One region of the Micromonospora sp. NPDC051924 genome, then DNA from elsewhere that is predicted to be linked to it. Evidence: predicted binding sites of a transcription regulator. Region 1 holds the regulator's gene; the other holds the start of a gene.

Region 1 (11,696 bases):
GTACGCCAGCGGCGCCACCTCGATGGTGCCGGCGGCCATCAGCTTCGGGATGGACTCCGGGTCGAGCATGTCGTGCAGCGCGTCGTAGAGCGGCCGCAGGTATGGGTCGATCTTCTCGTTCAGGGTGCCGGGCAGGAAGCCCAGCCGCTCCCCCGCCTCGACCGCCGGCCGGGTCAGGATGATCCGGTTGACCTGCTTGGCCTGGAGCGCCTGGACGGCCTTCGCCATGGCCAGGTAGGTCTTGCCGGTGCCGGCGGGGCCGATGCCGAAGACGATCGTGTGCTCGTCGATCGCGTCGACGTAGCGCTTCTGCCCGAGCGTCTTGGGGCGGATGGTGCGGCCGCGCCGGGAGAGGATGTTGAGCGTCAGGACCTCGGCGGGCCGCTCGGTGCTGCCCTGCTCGAGCATGCCGACGGTACGCCGCACGGCGTCAGTGGTCAGGGTCTCGCCTTTCTCGATGAGTTCGAGCAGCTCACTGAAGAGACGCTCGGCGAGGGCGTTGTCCGCGGGCGCACCGGTGATGGTGATCTCGTTGCCCCGCACGTGGACGTCACTGTTGACCGAGCGTTCGACGAGGCGGAGGATCTCGTCGCCCGCGCCGAGCAGGTTCACCATGATCTTCTGGTCGGGGACCGTGATCCTGGTCTGCACCCGGGGCGGGCCGGGAGGTGGGGTGCCGGTCATAGGTCGGGCCGTCGGGCCCTACGCCACCTGCTCTCGATCTCGGCGCCGGGCCCTGCTGGCGCGGCGGTCGTGACATCCATCGTATCGTTCCAACACCGCCCGCAACTCGCCCATTTCCGCCGGTAGGAGATCAACTGCCGGTTCGGAAGTCGTACCCGTCGAAGGTCTCCTGGTGGCGGCTCAAGCGGTAGGTGGCCCAGTGCATCCGGACGACCACGCCGCGCTCGTCCCGGGTCAGCCGGAGCAGCTCGCCCACCTCCCGGCCGGACACGGTGCGGAACACGTCCAGCCGGTCCGGCAGCGGGGCGAACACCGCCGGCGGCTTACCGGCCGGGTCGTCCGCGCCGCGGGCCCGCAGCGTCCCGTCGTGCCAGGAGAAGACGTACTCGAAGCCCTCGCCCCACCAGCGGCCCAGCACACCCCGCAGCTGCGCCGGGGCGGCCGGGCCGGGGCGCCACGGCTCGATCTCGGCCGGGTCGTGCTCGGCGGCGGCGGCGAGCAGCCGGTGCGTCAGCTCGAACACGTCCGTGCCGGTGCCCGAGGAGCCGAGCACGGCGCAGCCCATCGCGCCGGCCGTGCCGTCCCCGCCCCGACGGCCGTAGACGGCGGCCAGGAAACCGGGCATGGCCCCGTCGTGCCCCACGTGCACCACCCGTCCCGGCTGCGGCACCAGGATCAGCCCGAGCCCGAAACCGGCCGCCCAGAGCGCCTCGTCGGTAGTGGTGAGCGGCCAGCGCATCTCGTCCAGGGTGCCCGGGGCGAGCACCGCGCCGGCCGGGTCGAGCGCGGCCGGGTCGGCCAGGAACGCCGCCCACCGGGCCATGTCCGTCGCGGTGCTCCAGAGCTGCGCGGCCGGGGCCACCGCGCCGAAGTCGGTCGGCGGCTCCGGATGCGCCTCGTCGGAGTACGCGTCGACCAGGAACCCGGTGGCGGCCCGCTCCCCCGGCGTCGGGCCGGTGGCGGCCAGCCCGAGGGGGGCGAGCACCCGGTCGGCCAGCACCTCGGCCCAGGTGCCGCCGCGCAGCCGGGCGACCAGCTCGCCGAGGAGCGCCATGCCGAGGTTGGAGTAGTGGTAGCGCCGCCCGGTGGGCAGCACCCGCTCCACCCGGGCCAGGTCGGCGAGCAGCTGCGCGACGTCGGGCGCGCGCAGGGTGTCCCAGACGTCGCCGTGCGGCTCGCGTTGCAGGCCCGCGGTGTGCGACAGCAGCCGACGTACGGTCAGCTCGCCGTGCGCCGGCAGCTCGAGGTGCCGGCCGATCGGGTCGTCCAGGTCGAGCAGCCCGTCGTCCCGGCACTGCATGACCAGCACCGAGGTGAAGGTCTTGGTGACCGAGCCGATCCGGAACACCGTCTCCGGGACGAGCGGGGTGTCGTTGCCGGTTTCGCCGGCCGTGCAGGTCCAGAGCGGCCGGTCGGCCCGGTGCAGGGCCGCCGAGACCGCCGGGATCCGGCCCTGGGCCTGGGCCTGCCGCACCATCCGGCCGAGCCGGTCATGCACCGTGATCATGAGGGCAGTCTAGGGACGGCGTCAGCGGCACAGCATCGGACCGAGCGGGGCACCGCCGAGCAGGTGCGCGTGCGCGTGGAAGACCTCCTGGCCGCCGTACGGTCCGGTGTTGAACATCAGCCGGAAACCGTCGCCGGTCACCCCCTCCTCCTCGGCCACGACGGCGGCGGTGGCGAGCACCTCACCGGCCAGTCCCGGGTCGGCCTCGGCGAGGGTGGCCACGTCCGCGTAGTGCTCCTTCGGGATCACCAGCACGTGGACGGGCGCCTTGGGGTCAATGTCCCGGAAGGCGAGGGTGGTGTCGGTCTCGCGCACGATGGTGGCCGGGATCTCACCCGCGACGATCCGGCAGAACAGGCAGTCGGTTCCCATCGGGGCATGGTAAGTGCCGCGACGGCGGTCCGGCATGATGTGCCGCGTGACTTCTCGGGCGGTACTGGTGACGGGGGCCTCGCGCGGCATCGGGCGCGCGGTGGCGCGGGCGTTCGCGGCGGGCGGGGACCGGGTGGCGATCCACCACCGGGACTCGGCCGAGCTGGCCGAGGCGCTCCGGGCGGAGCTGCCCGGCGAGGGGCATGTGGTGGTCCGCGCCGACCTGGCCGACCCGGACGCCGTCCGCGCCATGGTCGACGCGGCCGCCGAGCGCCTGGGCGGCCTGGACGTCCTGGTCAACAACGCCGGCGTGTACGGGCCCCGGGACCTCCCCCACCCGGTCTTCGGCAACACCTACGAGCAGTGGCGCGAGCAGTGGCGGCTGGTGCTGGAGACCAACCTGACCGGCGCCGCCAACGTCACCTGGTGCGCCGCCCAACACATGCGTGGGCGCGGTGGGCGGATCGTCAACGTGTCGTCGCGGGGGGCCTTCCGCGGCGAGCCGGAGCAGCCCGCGTACGGGGCGAGCAAGGCGGGGTTGAACGCGCTCGGGCAGTCCCTGGCGCTCGCCCTGGCGCCCTACGGCATCGCCGTGGCGACCGTCGCGCCGGGCTTCGTCGAGACGGACATGACGACCACGCACCTCAGCGGCGAGCGGGGCGCGGCGATCCGCGCCCAGTCCCCGTTCAACCGGGTGGCCCGCCCCGAGGAGATCGCCGCCGCCGTCCACTGGCTGGCCAGCCCCGAGGCCGAGTGGGCCTCCGGCACCATCGTCGATCTCAACGGCGCCTCCTACCTGCGCAGCTGACCGCCCCCTCCCTACGGCCGCCCGCCGGCCGGGAACAGGCCGAACGGGCCGGAAACAGGCAGGGCGGACGCTCACCGGGGGGCCGGCCCGGCACCGTGCCGGTCGTCGCCGCGTCCTGCGCGGCCGGCCGGCCGCGCAGGACGGAAACCGGTGGGCTCAGGGCCGAACGGGAGCCTGGCCGGTCACCAGCGGGACAGGCGGGTGGCGAGGACGCTGAGCGCGGCGACGCCGGCGGTGGAGGTGCGCAGGACCGCGGGGCCGAGGCGGACGGGGCGGGCGCCGGCCTCGCGGAACGCGGCCAGCTCCGGGTCGGCGATGCCACCCTCCGGGCCGACCACCAGCACGATCTCGCCGGTCTCCGGCAGCTCGGCGGTGGTCAGCCGCTCCTGCGCCTCCTCGTGCAGCACGAACGCGGCGGCCGCCCCGGCGAGCCGGCGCGCGACGGTGGTCGTGGACTCGTCGGGCGTGCCGGCCACCACGGGCAGCCACGCCCGGCGGGCCTGCTTGGCCGCTTCGCGGGCGGTGGCCGCCCACTTCTCCCGGGCCCGTACGCCCCGGTCACCGCGCCACTGCACCACCGAGCGGGACGCCGACCAGGGGACGATCTCGTCCACCCCGACCTCGGTCATCGCCTGCACGGCCAGCTCACCCCGGTCGCCCTTGGCGATGCCCTGCACCACCACGAGCCGGGGCACGGACGCGTCGACGTACCCCCGGGAGGTGACCCGCAGGTCGAGGGTGCCCTTGCCGACAGCGTCGACCACGGCGGCGGCCGTGCCGCCCCGGCCGTCGGCGAGCAGCAGCTCCTCGCCGACGCGCAGCCGCTGCACGGTGGCCGCGTGGTGCCCCTCCGGGCCGTCCAGGGTCAGCCGGTCGCCGGTGGGCAGCGCCTCGACCAGGAACAGCGGCGCCGACACCTCAGGCGTGCCCGTTGAAGGCGTCGCGCATCCGGGAGAAGAAGCCGCCCTGCTTGGTCAGCTCGGCGACCTCCTCGCCCCGGGTCTTGGCGAACTCGCGCAGCATCCGCTCCTGCTCGGCGTCGAGCTTCGTCGGAGTGCGCACGTCCAGGTGGACGTAGAGGTCACCCCGGCCGGTGCCGCGCAGGTGCGGTACGCCCCGGGCGCGCAGCCGCAGCGTGCTGCCCGGCTGGGTGCCGGTCTTGACGTCGACCGTCTCCTCGCTGTCCAACGTCTTGATGGTCAGCCGGGTGCCCAGCGCGGCGGCGGTCATCGGCACGGTGACCCGGCAGTGCAGGTCGTCGCCCTTGCGGGAGTAGACGTCGTGCGGCCGCTCGTGGATCTCCACGTAGAGGTCGCCGGCGGTGCCACCGCCCGGGCCGACCTCGCCCTGCTGGGCCAGCCGGATCCGCATGCCGTCCTCGACGCCCGCCGGGATCTTGACGGTGAGCGAGCGGCGGGTGCGCACCCGGCCGTCGCCGGCGCAGGTCGGGCAGGGGTGCGGGATGGTGGTGCCGTAGCCCTGGCAGACCGTGCACGGCCGGGCGGAGACCACCTGGCCGAGGAAGGTCCGCTGCACCGACTGCACCTCGCCCCGGCCGCCGCACGCCTCGCAGGTGGCCAGGTGGGTGCCGGCCGCGGTGCCCGCGCCGGAACAGGTGGTGCAGAGCACCGCCGTGTCCACGGTGATCGGCGCCTCGACGCCGAACGCGGTCTCGTTGAGGTCCAGCTCCAGCCGCAGGATCGCGTCGGCGCCCGGCCGGGTACGCGGCCGCGGCCCGCGCGCTCCGCCGGCCGCGCCGCCGAAGAACGCGTCCATGATGTCCTGGAAGCCGACGAACGGGCCGGTGCCGCCCGGACCGCCCGGACCGGCGCCCCCGCCGCCCGGGGCGAGCGGGTCGCCGCCCAGGTCGACGATCTGCCGTTTCCGGTCGTCCGACAGGACCTCGTACGCGGCGTTGATGTCCTTGAACTTCTCCTGTGCCTCCGGGTCCGGATTCACGTCCGGATGGAACTGCCGCGCCAGCTTGCGGTAGGCGCGCTTGATCTCGTCGTCGGAGGCGTCCCGGCTGACGCCGAGAATGCCGTAGTAGTCCCTGGCCACTGCGTTCGGTGTCCTCGTGTTTCGTCTCGCGTTGCGCCGCGCCGGCCGCAGGTCGGCCGTCGGCCCTGACTGGTCAGTTCTGGGCCAGCAGTTCGCCCACGTAGCGTGCCACGGCCCTCACCGTGGCAATGGTGCCGGGGTAGTCCATCCGGGTCGGCCCGAGCACCCCGAGCCCACCCACGATGGTGCTGCCCGGGCCGTACCCGGTGCTCACCACCGAGGCGGCGCGCAGGTTGTCGATCTCGTTCTCGTCGCCGATCAGCACCCGGGTGGTGCTCGGCTCGGCCTCACCGATCAGCTTGAGCAGCACGACCTCCTCCTCGAGCGCCTCGAGGATCGGGCGCAGCGAGCCCTGGAAGTCGAGCAGGCCGCCCCGGGTGAGGTTGGCCGTGCCGGCCAGCGCGATGCGCTCCTCGTGCCGCTCGACCAGCGTCTCCAGCAGCACGGTGGAGAGCGTGACCATGGCCGGGCGCAGCTGCGGCACGGCCTCGTCGACCAGCGCCTGGACCAGCGGCGGGGTCTCGGACAGCCGGGTGCCGACCAGCTTCTCGTTGACCAGGCGGCGCAGGTCGGTGACGTCGTCGGCGGGGATCGGGCCGGGCATCTCCACCAGCCGCTGCTCGACCCGGCCGGTGTCGGCGATCATGACCACCATCAGCCGGGTGGTGGAGATCGGCACCAGTTCCAGGTGGCGCACCTTGGAGCGGGCCAGGCTCGGGTACTGCACGACGGCGACCTGGCGGGTGAGCTGGGCCAGCAGCCGGACCGTGCGGTGCACCACGTCGTCCAGGTCGACCGCGCCGAACAGGAAGCGCTCGATCGCCCGGCGCTCGGCCGGGCTGAGCGGCTTGACCCGAGACAGCCGGTCGACGAACAGTCGGTAGCCGCGGTCGGTGGGCACCCGGCCGGCGCTGGTGTGCGGCTGCCGGATGTAGCCCTCCTCCTCCAGCACCGCCATGTCGTTGCGCACGGTCGCCGGGGAGACGCCCAACTGGTGGCGCTCGACCAGCGCCTTGCTGCCCACCGGCTCCTGCGTGGCGACGTAGTCCTCGACGATCGCGCGCAGCACGGCGAGCTTGCGGTCGTCGAGACCCATTTCCCCACCTCCTGATGCCGACTGGCACTCGACTGTAGCGAGTGCCAGTCTACGTCGGCGGACCCGCCGACGCGATGATCAGCGACGGACCCCGGGTGCGGCCCCGCGCACAGTCCGCCAGAGCCGTTCAGCCGGACATCGCGGGCGATGTCGCTCTGGTGCGCCCTTGCGTACCGGACCTACCGTGACGTCCATGACTGAACCTCCTCGCCCTCCCGGAGCGGGGGACTCCGGCGCCCAGCCGCCGGAGGCGACCCCGCCGTCGGCCCCGTACGGCTCGTCGTCGGCGGACGAGCCTCCCACCGCACCACTGTCCGGGGCACCGGGCGGGGGCGGCTATCCCCCGCCCGGTGACTCTCCGCCGCCCTCCGGCGGCCAGCCCCCGTCAGGCGGCTACCCGCCCCCTGGTGGCTACCCCCCGCCGGGCGGCCAGCCCCCGCCGGGTGTCGGGTACCCGACCGGCGGCGCGTACGGCGCGCCGACCGGCTACGCGAACAACGACGACAAGACCTGGGCCCTGGTCGCGCACTTCGGCGGCGCGGCCGGGATGTTCGTCGGCGGCGGGGTGCTGGGCTGGGTGGCCCCGCTCATCGCCCTGCTCGCCCGCGGCAACCAGTCGCCGACCGTCCGCGCACACGCGGTCGCCGCGCTGAACTTCCAGCTCATCTGGTCGATCATCGCGCTGGTCGGCTGGATCCTCGCCTGCATCCTGATCGGTTTCGTGATCGGTCTCGGCGCGATGCTCGTCGGCATCATCTTCGGCGTGCTCGCCGGGGTGAAGGCCAACGAGGGGCAGCTCTACCGCTACCCGATGTCGGCCAGCCTGATCAAGTGACCCCGGCCCGGCCGGCTTCCGGGCCGGCCGGGTCCCGGTCAGGACACCAGGTCGCGGACCACCGCGTCGGCCAGCAGCCGGCCGCGCAGGGTGAGCACGGCCCGGCCGGCCGCGTACCCGTCGGCGTCCAGCAGGCCGTCGGCCAGGGCGCGGTCGGCCGCCGCCCGCCCCGCCTCGTCCAGCACGTCCAGGGGCAGGCCGGAGGCGAGCCGCAGCCGCAGCATCACGTCCTCCATGTGCGCCTCCGCCGGGGTGAGCAGCTCCCGGGCCAGGCCGGGTGACTCCCCCGCCGCCAGGCGCTGCGCGTACGTGGTGGGGTGCTTGACGTTCCACCAGCGCACCCCGCCGACATGACTGTGCGCCCCGGGGCCGAGGCCCCACCAGTCCGCGCCGGTCCAGTAGAGCAGGTTGTGCCGGCACCGGGCCGCCTCGGAGCGGGCCCAGTTGGAGACCTCGTACCAGGAGAAGCCGGCCGCGTCGAGGGCGGCCTCCGCGGCCAGGTAGCGGTCCGCCGCCACGTCGTCCGAGGGGTACGGCAGCTCGCCCCGGCGCATCCGCGCGGCCAGCCGGGTGCCGTCCTCCACGATCAGCGCGTACGCGCTGACGTGGTCGACGCCCGCCGCGACGACCTGCTCCAGCGAGGCGGCGAAGTCCGCGGCGCTCTCCCCCGGGGTGCCGTAGATCAGGTCCAGGTTGACGTGGTCGAAACCGGCGTCCCGCGCCTCGAGGGCGGCGGCGGCGGCCCGCCCGGCGCTGTGCTGCCGGTCGAGGATCGCCAGCACCCCGGGCGCGGCGGACTGCATGCCCAGCGAGATCCGGGTGTAGCCGGCCGTCCGCAGCGTCTTCAGCGACTCCGGGTTGACCGACTCCGGGTTGGCCTCGGTGGTCACCTCGGCGTCGGCGGCCAGCCCCCAGGTGCGGTCGATGCCGTCGAGGATCCGGGCCAGGTCGTCGGGCGGCAGCAGGGTGGGCGTGCCGCCGCCGACGAAGACGGTGTCCACCCGCGGCGGCGGGGTGTCGCCGAGCACCCGCCCGGCCAGTGCCAGCTCGGCCAGCACCGTGTCGGCGTACGTCTCCCGGCTCGCCCCACCGCCCAGCTCGGCGGCGGTGTACGTGTTGAAGTCGCAGTAGCCGCAGCGGCTCGCGCAGAACGGGACGTGCACGTACACGCCGAAGCCGCGGGCGCCGACGGCGCGGCGGGCGGCAACGGGCAGCGATCCGTCGCGCGGGACGGATTCACCTTCTGGAAGAGCGCCGGGCATGGCCACTAGTGTGCCCGGCATGACCTCTCCGGACGCTCTCGTGCGGGTCGCCACGGCCCGTGGGGTGACCACCCTCACCCTGGACAGCCCGCACAACCGCAACGCGCTCTCCACCCCGCTGATGACCGAGCTGCTGGCCGGGCTGGCCGCGGCGGTCGCCGACGACGCGGTCCGGGCGATCGTGCTGGACCACACCGGGCCGGTCTTCTGCTCCGGGGCCGACCTGAAGGAGACCGCCGCCGCGTACGCCAGCGGCACGGTGCCCGCCGGGATGCTCGGCGACGTGCTGGTCGCGGTCCGGGAGTGCCCGAAGCCGGTGCTGGCGAAGGTGGCCGGGCCGGCGCGGGCCGGCGGGCTGGGCCTGATCGCGGCGGCCGACCTGGCGGTCTGCGCGGAGGAGGCCACGTTCGCCTTCACCGAGGTCCGGATCGGGGTGATCCCGGCGGTGATCTCGGCGACCGTGCTGCCCCGGCTGCACCCCCGGGCCGCCGCCGAGCTGTACCTGACCGGCGACACCTTCGACGGCCACCGGGCCGCCGAGATCGGCCTGGTCACCGCGGCGGTGCCGGCCGACGGGCTGGACGCCGCGGTGGCGCGCTACTGCGCCTCGCTGGTGAAGGGCGCGCCGGGGGCCCTCGCCGGGACCAAGGAGCTGCTGCGCCGGCCGGCCGCCACCGACCTGCGCACGGAGATCGCCGAGTTGGCCGCCCTCTCCACCGGGTACTTCCTGTCCGAGGAGGGCCGGGAGGGTGTCCAGGCGTTCCGCGAGAAGCGGCCCGCCGCCTGGGTGCCCGCCGAAGACTGAGAGCACCGGCGCGTGGTCGGGCGGTGACGGAGCGGGAGGCAGCCGGTCGGCCGACCCGATCCGCCCATCCGGGCACGTAGTCTTGCGGACTGTCGGGACAGGAGGTGCGGGTGCGAACCAGGGTGGCGATCGTGGCGGCCGGGGTGGCGGTGTGCGTGCTGGCCCTGCTCGGCGTCTGGTTCGTGGCCAGGCAGTTCGGGCAGCCGCTGCGGCTGCCGATGGCCAGCCGCACCTGCACCGTCCAGGCCGACGGGCGGGTCGTGCTCGGCGCCGACCAGATGGCCAACGCGGCCACCATCGCGGCCATCGGCGTGCAGCGGCAGATGCCCGAGCGGGCCGTGGTGGTGGCGCTGGCGACCGCGTACCAGGAGTCGCACCTGCGCAACATCGCGCACGGCGACCGGGACTCGCTGGGGCTGTTCCAGCAGCGCCCGAGCCAGGGCTGGGGCACCCCGCAGGAGATCCGCGACCCGCGCTACGCGGCGAACAAGTTCTACGCCGCGCTGAAGAAGGTCAAGGGCTGGCAGAAGATGCGGGTCACCGAGGCCGCCCAGCGGGTGCAGCGGTCGGCCTACCCCGAGGCGTACCAGAAGTGGGCGGACGAGGCCGAGGTCCTCACCCGGGCCCTGCTCGGCGACGCGACCGGCGCGGTGGCCTGCACGGTCGGACCGACGCCGACGATGCGTGGCCCGGCCGCCGCGACCGCGCTGGTGCAGAACCTGGTCCTTGACTGGGGCCTGCCCGGTCTCACCGCGCCGACCGACCTGACCGACTTCACGCTGCCCGCCGCGGACAGCCGGATCGGCTGGCGGTACGCCCACTGGCTGGTCTCGCACGCCGACGACCACGGGGTGAAGCGGGTCCGCTTCGGCGGCCTGGAGTGGACCGCCGAGCACGGCACCTGGGACAAGGTGAAGAACGGCGACGCACCGGCCCAGGTGAGCGCGGAGGTCTTCGCCGCGACCTGATCCGGCCGGGCCCTCGGCCGACCGGTCCGGGGCCGCGCCGCGGGCGGCTCAGGCGGGGGCGACGCCGAGGCGACGGCGGACCTTCTCCCGGACCGCCTCGGGCAGCTCCGGCACGTCGAAAAGGGTGGGCAGCAGCTCGGGCTCCAGCGTGGTGGCCCGGAACACCTGACCGATGGTGACCCCGTGCGCCGGGCGGTCCACCACCTCGACCGGGTCGCCGGCGCCGACCTCGCCCTCCCGCAGCACCCGCAGGTAGGCTCCCGGCGCGGCCCGCACGGTGAACCGCTTGATCAGGTCGGGCACGCCCCAGAACCCGGCGAAGGTGGTGCACGGCGTGCGCGGCTTGGTCACCTCCAGCAGGGCGGTGCCGACCGCCCAGCGCTCGCCGATCACCGCGCCGGTGACGTCCACCGCGTACGTGGTCAGGTTCTCGCCGAAGGCGCCCGGCCGCAGCGACCGGCCCAGCTCGGCGGCCCACCAGCCGGCGTCCTCCTCGGCGTACGCGTAGACCGCCTGGTCGGGCCCACCGTGGTGGGCCCGCTCGCCGATGAAGTCGCCTTCCAGGCCGGCGAACCGGACCGCCACCCGGCCACCGGCCGGTCGCTTGTCGATCCCGCTGCGGCCGCTCGGGTCGCCCGCCCACTCCGCCTCGGTCACCACGGCGAGGTTCACCGCCGCCAGCCTGCCCGTCATGGCGGTCAGCCTAGTGGGACGGGCCGTCCGGACCGCCGACGGTCAGCCCTTGACGGCACCGGCCACCAGTCCGGAGACCATCCGGCGCTGGACCAGCAGGAAGAACACGATCACCGGCAGGGTGAACAGCGTGGAGGCGGCCATCACCGAGCCCCACGCGGTGTCGTCCCGCCCGAAGAAGAAGGTCATCGCCACCGGCAGGGTGTACTTGTGCTGGTCGTTCACGAAGGTCAACGCGAAGATCAGCTCGTTCCAGGCGGTGATGAAGGAGAAGATGCTGGTGGCGACCAGCCCGGGGGCGACCAGCGGGAAGAGGATCCGGCGGAAGGTCTGGGCCCGGCTGGCACCGTCGATCGCCGCCGCCTCCTCCAGTTCCTTCGGCACCGCGGCCACGAAGCCACGCAGCATCCAGACCGCGAACGGCAGGGAGAAGCCGAGGTACGTCAGGATCAGGCTGGGCAGGGTGTTGTAGAGCCCAAGCCGCTGGATCATCAGGAAGAGCGGGATGACCAGCGCCTCCAGCGGGATCATCTGCACCACGAGCAGCAGGATCAGGAACGTGGTGCGCAGCCGGAACCGGAACCGTGCCACCGCGGTCGCGGCCA
Region 2 (11,696 bases), on a different contig from region 1:
GGAGTGGGGCTGGAACCCCGGTCCAGGTACTCGGCCACCCCGTAGCTCAGCCCGGACGAATAGGCCACGGCGAGGCCGATCGCGGCGGAGACCAGGACCGGCGCACCCAGGCCACCCAGCACCGCGGACGCCCGCGTCGCGGCCGGTCCCGCCAGCACCACGCCGGCGAGCAGGAGCAGCATTCCCATCTGGGTGGCGAAGACGGCGGCCACGAGGACGTCGTACCCGGGCATCCCGCCGGTGGCCGACCAGGGCGACCGGGGGGTGGCCGCGTACCCCACGGTGAGCGCGGTGAGGGTGACCGCCGCCCACCGTGCCCCGCGGGTGACCTGCCGCAGCCAGGGCCCGGTGCCCCTGTGGTCCAGGTGCGGCAGGCAGAGCAGCGCCAGGGCGGCCACCAGCAGCCCGACGGTCGCCACGAGGAGCAGGTACCCGGGCAGGCTCCGGTCGTGCGGGACGAGCACCAGCAGCAGCGCCAGGTCGAGCACGCAGAGGGCGACGGCCAGATGCAACCGGCGCAGCCGGCGCAGCAGCGCCCGGTTGTCCCAGAAGTACGGGGTGTCCAGCCGGTCGGCGCCCGCCCCCTGCGGCCTCGTCGCCGCGTCCTCGGGGAGCTGCCAGGTGCGGTTGCTGGTCCGGCGGACCAGCGCGATGGCGAGGATCGGCAGCAGCGCCAGGACGGCCAGCCGCTGCCCCGGGGGTACCCCGCCGAGCCACGAGATCTCCCGCCGTCCCTCCAGGCAGCGCGGAAACTCCGCGCACTGCCAGCCGATCAGGTCGAGCGCCACCCCGACGGCCGACAGCACGTACATCGCGGTGAGGCTGGCGCCGAGCAGCCGGCACAGCGCCCGCCCGGGCGTAGCCGAGGCCCGACCCGGCGGAAGCATCCAGATGGCGATGTTGGCCAGCATGAAGGGCAGGAGCAGCACCAGCGAGAAGGTCCGGATGGCGGTGCCGCCGGTGAGGCCGCTCCACCGGTACGCCTCCAGGTCCGGACCACCCGGTCCGGCCGGCTCGCCGAAGCCCGGGCGTACCCGGTAGAAGCCGGCGTCCCGGTCACCCGCCACCCGGACGACCACCGGCCGGTCCAGCATCGCCTCCGGCCCCTTGTCGGCGACGCCGTGCACCCGGATCTCGGTCGTCCGCACCCGCCGCCGTCCTCTCCTGGTCGTCGGCCGCGCGGTTACCCGGCGCCCGTGCGGTCATTCCCGGCACGGCCGGGCAGCTCGGCCCTGCGGCGGGCGACGATCGAACTTGTGACACGCCCCTACTGATCTGGTGGCTTCCTGTTGCATGATGGCGGGCATGACGGAGACCCCGCACCCCCTGTACGACAGGCACGCCGACACCCTGAACCGGGCGCTGACCGCGATCACGGAGCGCGGGTACTGGTCCGCCTATCCCGAGTCGCCCAGCCCCCGGGTGTACGGCGAGACCGCCGCCGCGGACGGCAAGGCCGCCTTCGAGGCGTACCTGAACGCCGACTTCCCCCTCGACCGGGCGAGTGACGGCGGGACCGTCGCCACCGAGGTCAGCCCGTTCGGCCTGGAGCTGAACGTGCGCTACCCGCACGCCGGCGCCGACCAGCTGGTGGCCGCCGCCACCGCCGCGCTGCCGGCCTGGCGCGACGCCGGCCCGCAGGCCCGGGCGGGCGTCTGCCTGGAGATCCTCGACCGACTGCACAAGAACGTCTTCGAGCTGGCCAACGCGGTGCAGTTCACCAGCGGCCAGGCGTTCGTGATGGCCTTCCAGGCCGGCGGCGCGCACGCGCTGGACCGGGCGCTGGAGGCGATCGCCTACGCGTACGCCGAGATGACCCGCCACCCGGGGACCGCCGGCTGGGAGAAGGCCGCCGGCAAGGGCGAGCCGCTGCGGATGAGCAAGACGTTCCACGTGGTGCCGCGCGGGGTGGCCCTGGTGATCGGCTGCAACACCTTCCCGACCTGGAACTCGTACCCGGGGCTCTTCGCCTCGCTGGCCACCGGCAACCCGGTGATCGTCAAGCCGCACCCCCGCGCGGTGCTGCCGCTGGCGATCACCGTGAAGTACGCCCGCCAGGTGCTCGCCGAGGCCGGCTTCGACCCGAACCTGGTGCAGCTCGCCCCGGAGGCGGCGGACGAGAAGCTCGCCTCGACCCTGGCCCTGCACCCGGCCGTGAAGATCGTCGACTTCACCGGCTCCACCGAGTACGGCGACTGGCTGGAGACCAACGCCCGGCAGGCCTCCGTCTACACCGAGAAGGCCGGCCTGAACACGGTGGTGATCGACTCCACCGACGACTTCGCCGGCCTGTGCCGCAACCTGGGCTTCACGCTCACCCTGTACAGCGGGCAGATGTGCACCACCTCGCAGAACCTGCTCATCCCGCGGGACGGCATCGAGACCGACCAAGGGCACAAGAGCTTCGACGAGGTGGCCGCCGGCATCGCGGCGGCCGTCGGCAAGCTCACCGCCGACCCGGCCCGGGGCGTCGAGCTGACCGGCGCGATCGTCAACGACGGCGTGCTGGAGCGGCTGGAGGAGGTCACCAAGGTCGGCGAGCCGGTGCTGGAGTCGCGGACCGTCGAGCACCCGTCCTTCCCGGGCGCGGTGGTGCGTACCCCGACCATCGTGAAGCTGGACGCGGCGGACACCGCGACCTACTCGCGGGAGTGGTTCGGGCCGATCTCGTTCGCCATCGCCACCGACTCGACCGCGCACAGCCTCCGCGTCCTGCGCGAGACGGTGGGGGAGAAGGGCGCGCTCACGGCGGGCGTCTACTCCACCGACGAGGCGGTGCTCGACGCGGCCGAGGCGGCGGCGATCGACGCCGGGGTGCACCTGTCCTGCAACCTCACCGGCGGGGTGTTCGTCAACCAGTCGGCGGCGTTCTCCGACTTCCACGGGTCGGGGGCGAACCCGGCGGCCAATTCGGCGCTGACTGACGGGGCGTACGTCTCTAACCGGTTCCGGATCGTGCAGTCGCGCCGGCACGTCTGATCTTGCTGTTGGGGTTTCCGGGGCAGACCACCTCGCTCATTCCGCGAGGTCGCCTGCCCCGGAAATCCGTCCGGGTTGCCCTCCCTGGGGCCGCCGCCGGGCAAGGGGGTGGCGATCTCAGGGGTGACTGCCCTGGGAAGGGTCCCCGATCGGCGGGGGGTCAGGCTGGCCTTCGCATCTGGAGTTCCTTGAGGGTGGGGATCCGGGGGTGGGGGACGCGGACGCCGGTGTCGACGAAGCCGAGCCGCTGGTACGCCCGGTAGGCGCGGTCGTTGCCGACCACCACCTCCATCATCAGCTCGGGCCGGCCGCAGGCCCGGGACCAGGCGGCCACCTGGTCCACGAGGGCGTCGAGCAGCCCGCTGCCCCGCCAGGCCGGGGTGAGGTAGACCGCGTAGACGATGGTCAGCCCGGGTTCGTCCGGGCTGGCGATGCCGCCGGCGTGCCCGACGAAGCGGCCGCCCGGATCAGCGACGAACTGGGCGCTCCCGCTGCCGTGCGAGACTGCGGCGATCCGGGCCGCGTAGTCGGCGTGCGGGCGGGCGGCCGCCTCCGCCACGGTCTCCAGGAAGGCCAGCGGCGAGTCGGCGAGCATCTCCAGCCGGAGTGCGCGCATCCGGGCGGCGTCCTCCGGACGGACCCGGCGGACGGTCGCGGCGCCGGCCGCGGTCATGGTGGGCGCGCTGGTCATGTGGCAATGCATACCGGAGTGCCGGTGGATCGCACTCATCCGGGGCCGATGCTGGCCGGAATATGCCCGATTTGTGGTCGTGCGGTGTCGTCACGCCTCGTGTAGCGTGCGATTTCGGTCACCGATTCAGTGGTCGTCGCCGATCGCTGAAGCGGTGGTCCGCCGGTGCCGGTCCGCCGGTCTCCGGGTTGTGGAACGCTGCGCAGAGTGAGGAAGTGCACCGTGGCACAGGGCACCGTCAAGTGGTTCAACTCCGAAAAGGGCTACGGCTTCATCGCCGTCGATGGCGGGCAGGACGTCTTCGTCCACTTCTCCGCGATCGAGATGGACGGCTACAAGGCGCTGGACGACGGCCAGCGGGTCGAGTTCGAGATCGCCCAGGGCCAGAAGGGTCCGCAGGCCGAGCGCGTCCGCGTCATCGCCTGACCCGTCCCCGCCCGCCGGCGGATTTCCACCCCGATCAGGGGCTGCGGTGCGGGCGCGCACCAGGGAAGATCGTGAGCCGTTCCAGCCATCGTCGCTGAGGAGGGTTCATGTCCGACCAGCCCCCGTCGGGCTCCACCGAGCCGGTGCCCCCGGCGTCGTCCGGTACCCCGGCCGGTTCGACGCCGCCCGGGTTCTCCCCGCCCGGCCAGCCAGGATTCACGGTGCCCGGACAGCCGGGACACCCGACCCCGCCGGGCGGGCAGCCCTGGGAGGCGTACCAGGGTGATCCGGCGGGCCAGCCGCACGGCTGGTCCTGGCCGTCGCCGGCCGGTCCGCTGCCGGGCGGGACGTACCCCGGCCAGCCCCCGCTGCCTGGCCAGCCATACGGCGGGTATCCGGGCGTGGACCCGGGCGACCCGCTGGTCTCGCCCCCGTACGCGGGGATCGGCGGCTGGTTCGCCCGGTGCGCCGGCGCCCTCCGTCGCAGCTGGCGTCAGCTGCTGCCGATCATGCTGCTCACCCAGGCCGTGCCGGCTGCGGTGATCGCGATCCTCTCCGTCGGCCTCGCCCCTGCGGGCCAGCCGGTCACCGGGCCGGCGGGCAACCCGGTGCTGCCGGAGGGGTACTTCGGGGACGTCTTCACGTTCTACGGCGCGGTGCTGAGCGCCGCCCTGCTCTTCGGCCCGCTCCAGGCCGCGGGCTGGGCCGCCGGCACCTGGCTGGTCACCCGGCAGGCGGCCGGCGAGTCGGTCACCGTCGGCGCCGCCTTCCGGTACGGCTGGCGCCGGGCCATCGGCCTGTGGGGCTGGACCATCGTCGCCTCGCTGCTGATCATGGTGGGGGTCTGCGCCTGCGTCCTCCCCGGCATCTACGTGATGTTCGCGGTCGCCCTGTTCGGCCCGGTCTACCTGTTCGAGCGGCAGGACCCGATCGGCCGCTCGTTCGGGATGCTGCACAAGCGGTTCGGCATGGTGCTGGGCCGGGTCGCGCTGGTCGTGGCCGCGCTGGTGGTCGCGGCGATCGTCAACGTCGTGCTGCAGGCGGTCAGCCAACTCGCGTTCGGCGTGGACCCGATGAGCGCCCCGGGCACCGCGGTGGGCGCGGTCCTGGTGGCCGTGCTGAGCGCCGTGCTGGCCACGCCGGCCTATCTGGCCCAGCTCGTCGGGCTGGTCGTCACGTACGCCGAGCAGCGGGCGCAGTACGGCCCGGTGAACGTCGCCCGACTGGTGGCGGAACTCGGCTGAGCGGCGGCATCGTGCTTGCACTCGGCTAGGGAGAGTGCTAAACAAGTCATTGGCACTCGCGTGCGGTGAGTGCCAATGGTCGGGGCGGTAGGGCAACGGCCGCGCCGGTGTCTCGATGGCACCGGAGCGGCACGGGGCCGGTCGTCGCGGGCTGTCCGGCCCGACCGAGGTGACGTCGCCGTCGCCAGGTGGCGACGTCCCCAAGGTGCGTACACCAGACGGCCCATCCGGGGATCCCCGGGTGGACCGTGAGTGTCCAGGAGGACAACGCCGTATGGCCAAGATGATCGCGTTCGACGAAGAGGCGCGCCGCGGCCTCGAGCGGGGCATGAACCAGCTCGCTGACGCCGTCAAGGTGACCCTCGGCCCCAAGGGCCGCAACGTCGTGCTCGAGAAGAAGTGGGGTGCCCCCACCATCACCAACGATGGTGTGAGCATCGCCAAGGAGATCGAGCTCGAGGACCCGTACGAGAAGATCGGCGCTGAGCTGGTCAAGGAGGTCGCGAAGAAGACCGACGACGTGGCCGGTGACGGCACGACGACGGCGACCGTCCTGGCCCAGGCCCTGGTCCGCGAGGGCCTGCGCAACGTGGCCGCCGGCGCCAACCCGATGGCCCTGAAGCGGGGCATCGAGGCCGCTGTGGCCAGCGTCTCGGAGGAGCTGCTCAAGCTCGCCAAGGACGTGGAGACCAAGGAGCAGATCGCCTCCACCGCCTCCATCTCGGCCGGTGACAACACCGTCGGCGAGATCATCGCCGAGGCGATGGACAAGGTCGGCAAGGAAGGCGTCATCACCGTCGAGGAGAGCAACACCTTCGGCCTGGAGCTCGAGCTCACCGAGGGTATGCGCTTCGACAAGGGCTACATCTCCGCCTACTTCATGACCGACCCGGAGCGTATGGAGGCCGTCTTCGACGACCCGTACATCCTGATCGCGAACAGCAAGATCTCGTCGGTGAAGGACCTGCTCCCGATCCTGGAGAAGGTCATGCAGTCGGGCAAGCCGCTGCTGATCATCGCCGAGGACCTCGAGGGCGAGGCCCTGGCCACCCTGGTGGTCAACAAGGTCCGCGGCACCTTCAAGTCGGTCGCCGTCAAGGCGCCGGGCTTCGGTGACCGCCGCAAGGCCATGCTGACCGACATCGCCATCCTCACCGGTGGCCAGGTCATCAGCGAGGAGGTCGGCCTCAAGCTGGACGCCGTCGGCCTCGACATGCTGGGCCGCGCCCGCAAGGTCGTGGTGACCAAGGACGAGACCACCATCGTCGACGGTGCCGGCGACGCCGAGCAGATCCAGGGCCGGGTCAACCAGATCCGGGCCGAGATCGACAAGAGCGACTCCGACTACGACCGCGAGAAGCTGCAGGAGCGCCTGGCCAAGCTGGCTGGCGGTGTTGCGGTGATCAAGGTCGGCGCGGCCACCGAGGTCGAGCTCAAGGAGCGCAAGCACCGCATCGAGGACGCCGTCCGCAACGCGAAGGCCGCCGTCGAGGAGGGCATCGTCCCGGGTGGTGGCGTCGCGCTGGTGCAGGCCGGCAAGACCGCCTTCGACAAGCTGGACCTGACCGGCGACGAGGCGACCGGCGCGCAGATCGTCAAGATCGCGCTGGACGCCCCGCTGCGGCAGATCGCCGTCAACGCCGGCCTCGAGGGTGGCGTCGTCGTCGAGCACGTCCGCAACCTCGAGCCGGGTCACGGCCTCAACGCCGCCAACGGCGAGTACGTCGACCTGATGGCCGCGGGCATCCTCGACCCGGCCAAGGTGACCCGTTCCGCGCTGCAGAACGCCTCGTCGATCGCCGCGCTGTTCCTCACCACCGAGGCCGTCGTGGCGGACAAGCCGGAGAAGACCCCGGCCGCCCCGGCTGGCCCGGGTGGCGGGGAGATGGACTTCTGAGTCCAGCTCCACCAGTACGCCGAAGGGGGCGGGCCGCGTCAGCGGTCCGCCCCCTTCCGTATCTCTCACATCGGCAGTCGCCGCTGGTTGCGTCGCTTGTGCGCCCGGTCGTACGGCGGCGGGATGCGGATTGGTTCGTCCACCGGTTGCCGCGTTTCCTCGGTGGACGGTTCGCCGCCGGTCATCTCCGCGAGCTGCTCGGCGTCCCCGTGGTCGAGCCGGTCGAACGGCAGTTGCCCGGGGAGTTCGTCGACCGGACGCCAGCTCGCCGCCGGGTCGTCGGTGCGTTCGTCTTCCATGGTCATGGCTGCCTCCTCTACGACCGACGGTAGGCGGCGGTCGATGGCCGGCGAGGCCGAATGGCGTTACGTTACTTATGTCCGTTAAGTGCCTTGCGGTACAGGAAGAAGACCCGCTCGATCCGGGCGCCCGCCGCGCCCGAGTAGAACGGCACCGGGCCCACCCAGCCGATCTGCGCCGCGCCGATCCCGGCCGCCGCCTGGTCGCGCAGGCAGCGGCGCAGCAGCACGCCGCCGATCCCCGAACCCTCCGCCGCCGGGGCCGTTCCCATCGGACCGAACCAGCTCGGCCGGGACGAGCCGTACGCGGCGAAGCCGAGAAACTCGCCGTTCCGTTCGGCCAGGTGCGCGCCAGCGTCCGGTCGGCCCACCGAGCCGGCCAGCTCGCCGTCCCACGCCCCGCCGAAGGTGTCCCGGGCGAACGCGGCCAGCGTCGGCAGGTCCGCCGGTTCGGCCCGGCGTACCGTGACGCCGCCGTCGGCCAGCCGGCGCTCGGCGGCCTCCGTCGAGCGCAGCGCCGGTGATCCGGCCGCCAGGTCAGCCGTCATGTTCCAGGCGGTACGGTCCTGCCGGTAGCCGAGGCGCAGCGCGACGCAGACCGCCGGGGTGTACCGCACGTCGATGCCCGGCCAGGCGTAGTACGGCGGGTTCCCGGCCAGCAGCAGCTCCGTCGCGCCGAGCCCGGCGAGCCGCCGTTCCGCCTCGGCGAGCAGGGCCCGTCCGACCCCCCGCCGCCGCTCGGCGGGGTCCACCGCCAGCAGGTCGACGTGCCCGTGCCGGGAATCCCGCGCCGAGACCGAGCCGACCAGCGCCCCGACCAGCTCGCCGGCGCGTACCGCGCCGAGCCGCAGCACCGGGCGGTCGGCCGCCGCGCGGACGGCCAGGGTGTCCACGATCGCCGGCGCCTCGGCGGCGTCCTCGGGCAGGTCGAGGGCCCGCCGGCAGAGGTCGACGACCGCAGGCAGGCGGTCGGGGTCCAGCTCGATGATCTCCGCGTCCATGGTCGCCGACCCTAGGCCATCGGGCAGGGTTCCTAACAGCGGAAGTTCACCGTTCGGCCCGGGCGGCCCGCACCGCCGCGTACGCGTCGACCAGCCCCGCGCCCACCAGGTCCCGGTCGCCGGCGCACCGGTCCGCGCCCGGCGGTACGCCGGCCGGGGCGGCGGTGTCGAGCAGGATGCGCCGGGTCCGGGCCAGATCGCCGACGAGCGCCGGGTTCGCCGACCACATCAGCGCCACCACCCCCGCCACCTGCGGCGTCGCCATCGAGGTGCCGTCCAGGGTGGCGTAACCGCCCCCGGGGAACGCGGACGGCACGCCCGCCCCGGGCGCCACCAGGTCCGGCTTGGCACGGCTCCCGGCCGCCGGGCCCCGGCTGGAGAAGCGGGTGAGCTGCCGCGTCCGGTCCACCGCACCGACCGTCAGCACGTCCGGGTACGGGGCCGGCGGGTCGGCCACCGAGCCGCAGTACGGGCCGGTGTTGCCGGCGGCGGCCACCACGAGGATCCCGGCCGCGGCCAGCGCGGCGGTGGCCGGCCGCAGCGCCCCCGGGTCGCAGCCCTCGATCGGCGGGCAGCCCCACGAGTTGGTCAGCACGTCCGGGGCGCGCTGCGGCCGGCCGTCGGTGAACGGATTCCCGCCGGCGGGGAACGGGGCCAGCATGAACTGCAGGCAGTCCAGGTAGTGGGCCGGGCTGCCCAGGTTGCGCTCCAGGTTGACGCAGCCGACCCACTGCGCCCCGGGCGCCACCCCGATGCCGTTCCGGCCCACCGCGCTGCCCACCGTGTGGGTGCCGTGCCCGCCCCGGTCACCCGGCGTCCGGGTGTGCTCCCACGGGTCGTACCAGGAGTCGGCGCCGCCCCGGAAGCCGGCCGCCAGCGCCGGGTGCCGACCGTCCACCCCGGAGTCGGAGCTGCCGACCACCACGCCCGCGCCGGTGACACCCAACTCGGACCAGACCCGGTCCGCGCCGATCAGCGAGACGTTCCAGGCCGGGCCGCTCGGCGCCGGCTGGTCGCCGCGGGCCCGGGGCGGGGCCGCCGGCAGCGGACGCAGTCGCTGGCTGACCAGTACCCGGGCCACCTCCGGCCGGCCGGACAGCCAGGCCCGCACCTCCGGCCCGCCGTCCGTCTCGATGGCGTTGACCAGGTAGTACGGCGTCGGGTGCAGGCGCAGCCGGGTCAGCTCGCGGCGCAGGTCGCCCTGGGTCCGGTCGGCGGTGCCCACCAGCCGCCGGTAGACCTCGGCCGCGCGGGCGTCCCGCCCGGTGCGCCCGGGCGCCCCGGCCGGGATCCCGGTCAGGTCGGCCTGCTCGCGCAACACCACCAGCAGCCGTTCCCCGTACAGGCCGGGCTGGCCGGGGACGACGTACACCACGGCCACGGCGGCGAGCAGGCCGGCCGCGACCAGCCCGGCCGCCCCGCGCCGGGGCGCGCGGGCGCGGCGGCGGGCCAGCAGGCCGCCGTACCCGACGGCGAGCAGCACCGCGACGGCGAGCGCCGCGCCGGTCGCGACCGCCGCCCAGAACGGCACGTCGCGGCTGGTCGCCAACAGGAGGGTGAGCTCCTCCGGGTCGGTGAATGCCAGCGGCCCGAGCAGCGCGAGCCCGACCAGCCAGCGGACGGGGGCGCGCCCGGCCGGCCGGCCGGCGTGCCGGGCCGCGGCGTCCAGGGCGCCCAGCACGAAGCCGAGCGGCGGCAGCAGGAACAGCGCCGGCAGTTGCGCCCCGGACTGCCCGGCCCCGGCGGCCAGCAGCACCATGGCCACCCCGGCGACCAGGCCGCCGACCAGCACCAGCCGGGCCGGCCGGGGCGGCTCGCCGACCGCGAACCGGCCCCAGAACCGCGCGTCGAGCAGCATCCCGGCGAGCGCGCCGAGCGCGGCGGCGGCGAGCCCGGCGAGCACCGTCTCCAGGAAACCGCCGAGCGCGCCCACCCAGGCCCAGGGCAGCAGCACCGCCAGCCCGGCGGCCACCGCCAGCAGGGTCACCGCGTCGAACCGGCGCGACCGGGCCGGTCCGACGGCGGCCGGGTCCGGGCCGACCCGGGTGACCACCAGGGCGAGCAGGGCGGCGACGGCGGCCAGCGCGGCCAGGTACGCCTCCTGGTGCACCGGCGGCAGCGCGCGGAGCAGGGTCGTCGCGCCGAGCGCGAGGCTGCCGACCAGCCAGACCCGGCCGGTGGCCCGGACGGCCGGGGAGCGGGGAAGCAGCGCGAGCGCCAGCGTCGGTGCGCCCACCAGCAGCACGGTGACCAGGGCGATCACCGGCCAGAGCAGCACCACCCGGTCCCGGCCGGCGGTCAGCACCGCCTGGTCGAACACCCAGCCGGCCAACTGGCCGACCACGGCGACCAGCACCGCCCAGGCGCCGGTGAAAACGGCGGCGACCACCGGCCACGGCCCGCCCTCGCGGGGCCCGGGAGCCGGCGGCGGAGGTGGAGCGGCGAGCGGACCGGGCATCATGACCCACACGGTACGGCTCGGCCGGTAGATGTCGCCGGAGCGCCCGGACGGTTACGGTGGACGGGTGCGCGACCCCAACGTGTCCCGATCCGTGGCCGGTCAGCTCTCCGTCGAGCGCCGCGCCGACGACCTGCGCCGACTCCGTGCCGAGCGATTCGACGTGCTGGTCATCGGCGGCGGGGTGACCGGCGCCGGGGCGGCGCTCGACGCCGCGTCCCGCGGGCTCAAGGTGGCCCTGGTGGAGGCGCGCGACTACGCCGCCGGCACCTCCAGCCGGTCCAGCAAGCTCATCCACGGCGGCCTGCGCTACCTGGAGCAGTTGGAGTTCCACCTGGTCCACGAAGCGCTCACCGAGCGCGGGCTGCTCGCCACCCGGCTCGCGCCGCACCTGGTGCGCCCGGTGCCGATCATGGTCCCGCTGCCCGCCGAGGGCGGCCTGCGCGACCTGCCCCGGCGGTTCTTCCGCCGCTCCTACTACGGCGCCGGCGTGGCCGCCTACGACGCCTTCGCCGGGGTGTTCGGCGGCGGGCGCGGCATGCCGCTGCACCGGCACCTCAGCCGCGAGGGCACCCGCCGGATCTTCCCGAGCCTGCGGGCCGACAAGGTGGCCGGCGCGATCCGCTACTACGACGGTCAGGTCGACGACGCCCGCCTGGTGGTGACCCTGGCCCGCACCGCGGCCAGCCTCGGCGCGACCG

What was found. Region 1 encodes HrcA, which represses chaperone genes, less so after heat shock. Its sites were predicted from a motif close to GGTTNGCACNCTCNNNNNGAGNGTGCNAACC; they were not measured.
Region 2: groL (chaperonin GroEL) is a predicted target of HrcA. The motif match lies at 5,388-5,418, and genes of this name have one in related genera.

What each region holds. Positions count from the first base shown of each region.
Region 1 is NZ_JBVJJA010000014.1:66,148-77,843, reverse strand. Features, by position in the region: gene ACZ6S5_RS13810 (PhoH family protein) at 1-684, opposite strand, end outside; gene ACZ6S5_RS13805 (serine hydrolase domain-containing protein) at 815-2,191, opposite strand; gene ACZ6S5_RS13800 (histidine triad nucleotide-binding protein) at 2,213-2,563, opposite strand; gene ACZ6S5_RS13795 (SDR family NAD(P)-dependent oxidoreductase) at 2,610-3,371, shown strand; gene ACZ6S5_RS13790 (16S rRNA (uracil(1498)-N(3))-methyltransferase) at 3,554-4,288, opposite strand; gene dnaJ (molecular chaperone DnaJ) at 4,290-5,432, opposite strand; gene hrcA (heat-inducible transcriptional repressor HrcA) at 5,506-6,528, opposite strand; gene ACZ6S5_RS13775 (DUF4870 domain-containing protein) at 6,722-7,363, shown strand; gene hemW (radical SAM family heme chaperone HemW) at 7,402-8,625, opposite strand; gene ACZ6S5_RS13765 (enoyl-CoA hydratase-related protein) at 8,645-9,430, shown strand; gene ACZ6S5_RS13760 (hypothetical protein) at 9,535-10,398, shown strand; gene ACZ6S5_RS13755 (MOSC domain-containing protein) at 10,447-11,091, opposite strand; gene ACZ6S5_RS13750 (carbohydrate ABC transporter permease) at 11,134-11,696, opposite strand, start outside.
Region 2 is NZ_JBVJJA010000004.1:201,547-213,242, reverse strand. Features, by position in the region: gene ACZ6S5_RS04770 (hypothetical protein) at 1-1,148, opposite strand, end outside; gene paaN (phenylacetic acid degradation protein PaaN) at 1,306-2,979, shown strand; gene ACZ6S5_RS04760 (GNAT family N-acetyltransferase) at 3,140-3,670, opposite strand; gene ACZ6S5_RS04755 (cold-shock protein) at 3,893-4,096, shown strand; gene ACZ6S5_RS04750 (hypothetical protein) at 4,204-5,340, shown strand; gene groL (chaperonin GroEL) at 5,615-7,237, shown strand; gene ACZ6S5_RS04740 (hypothetical protein) at 7,303-7,542, opposite strand; gene ACZ6S5_RS04735 (GNAT family N-acetyltransferase) at 7,608-8,537, opposite strand; gene ACZ6S5_RS04730 (S8 family serine peptidase) at 8,584-10,998, opposite strand; gene ACZ6S5_RS04725 (glycerol-3-phosphate dehydrogenase/oxidase) at 11,078-11,696, shown strand, end outside.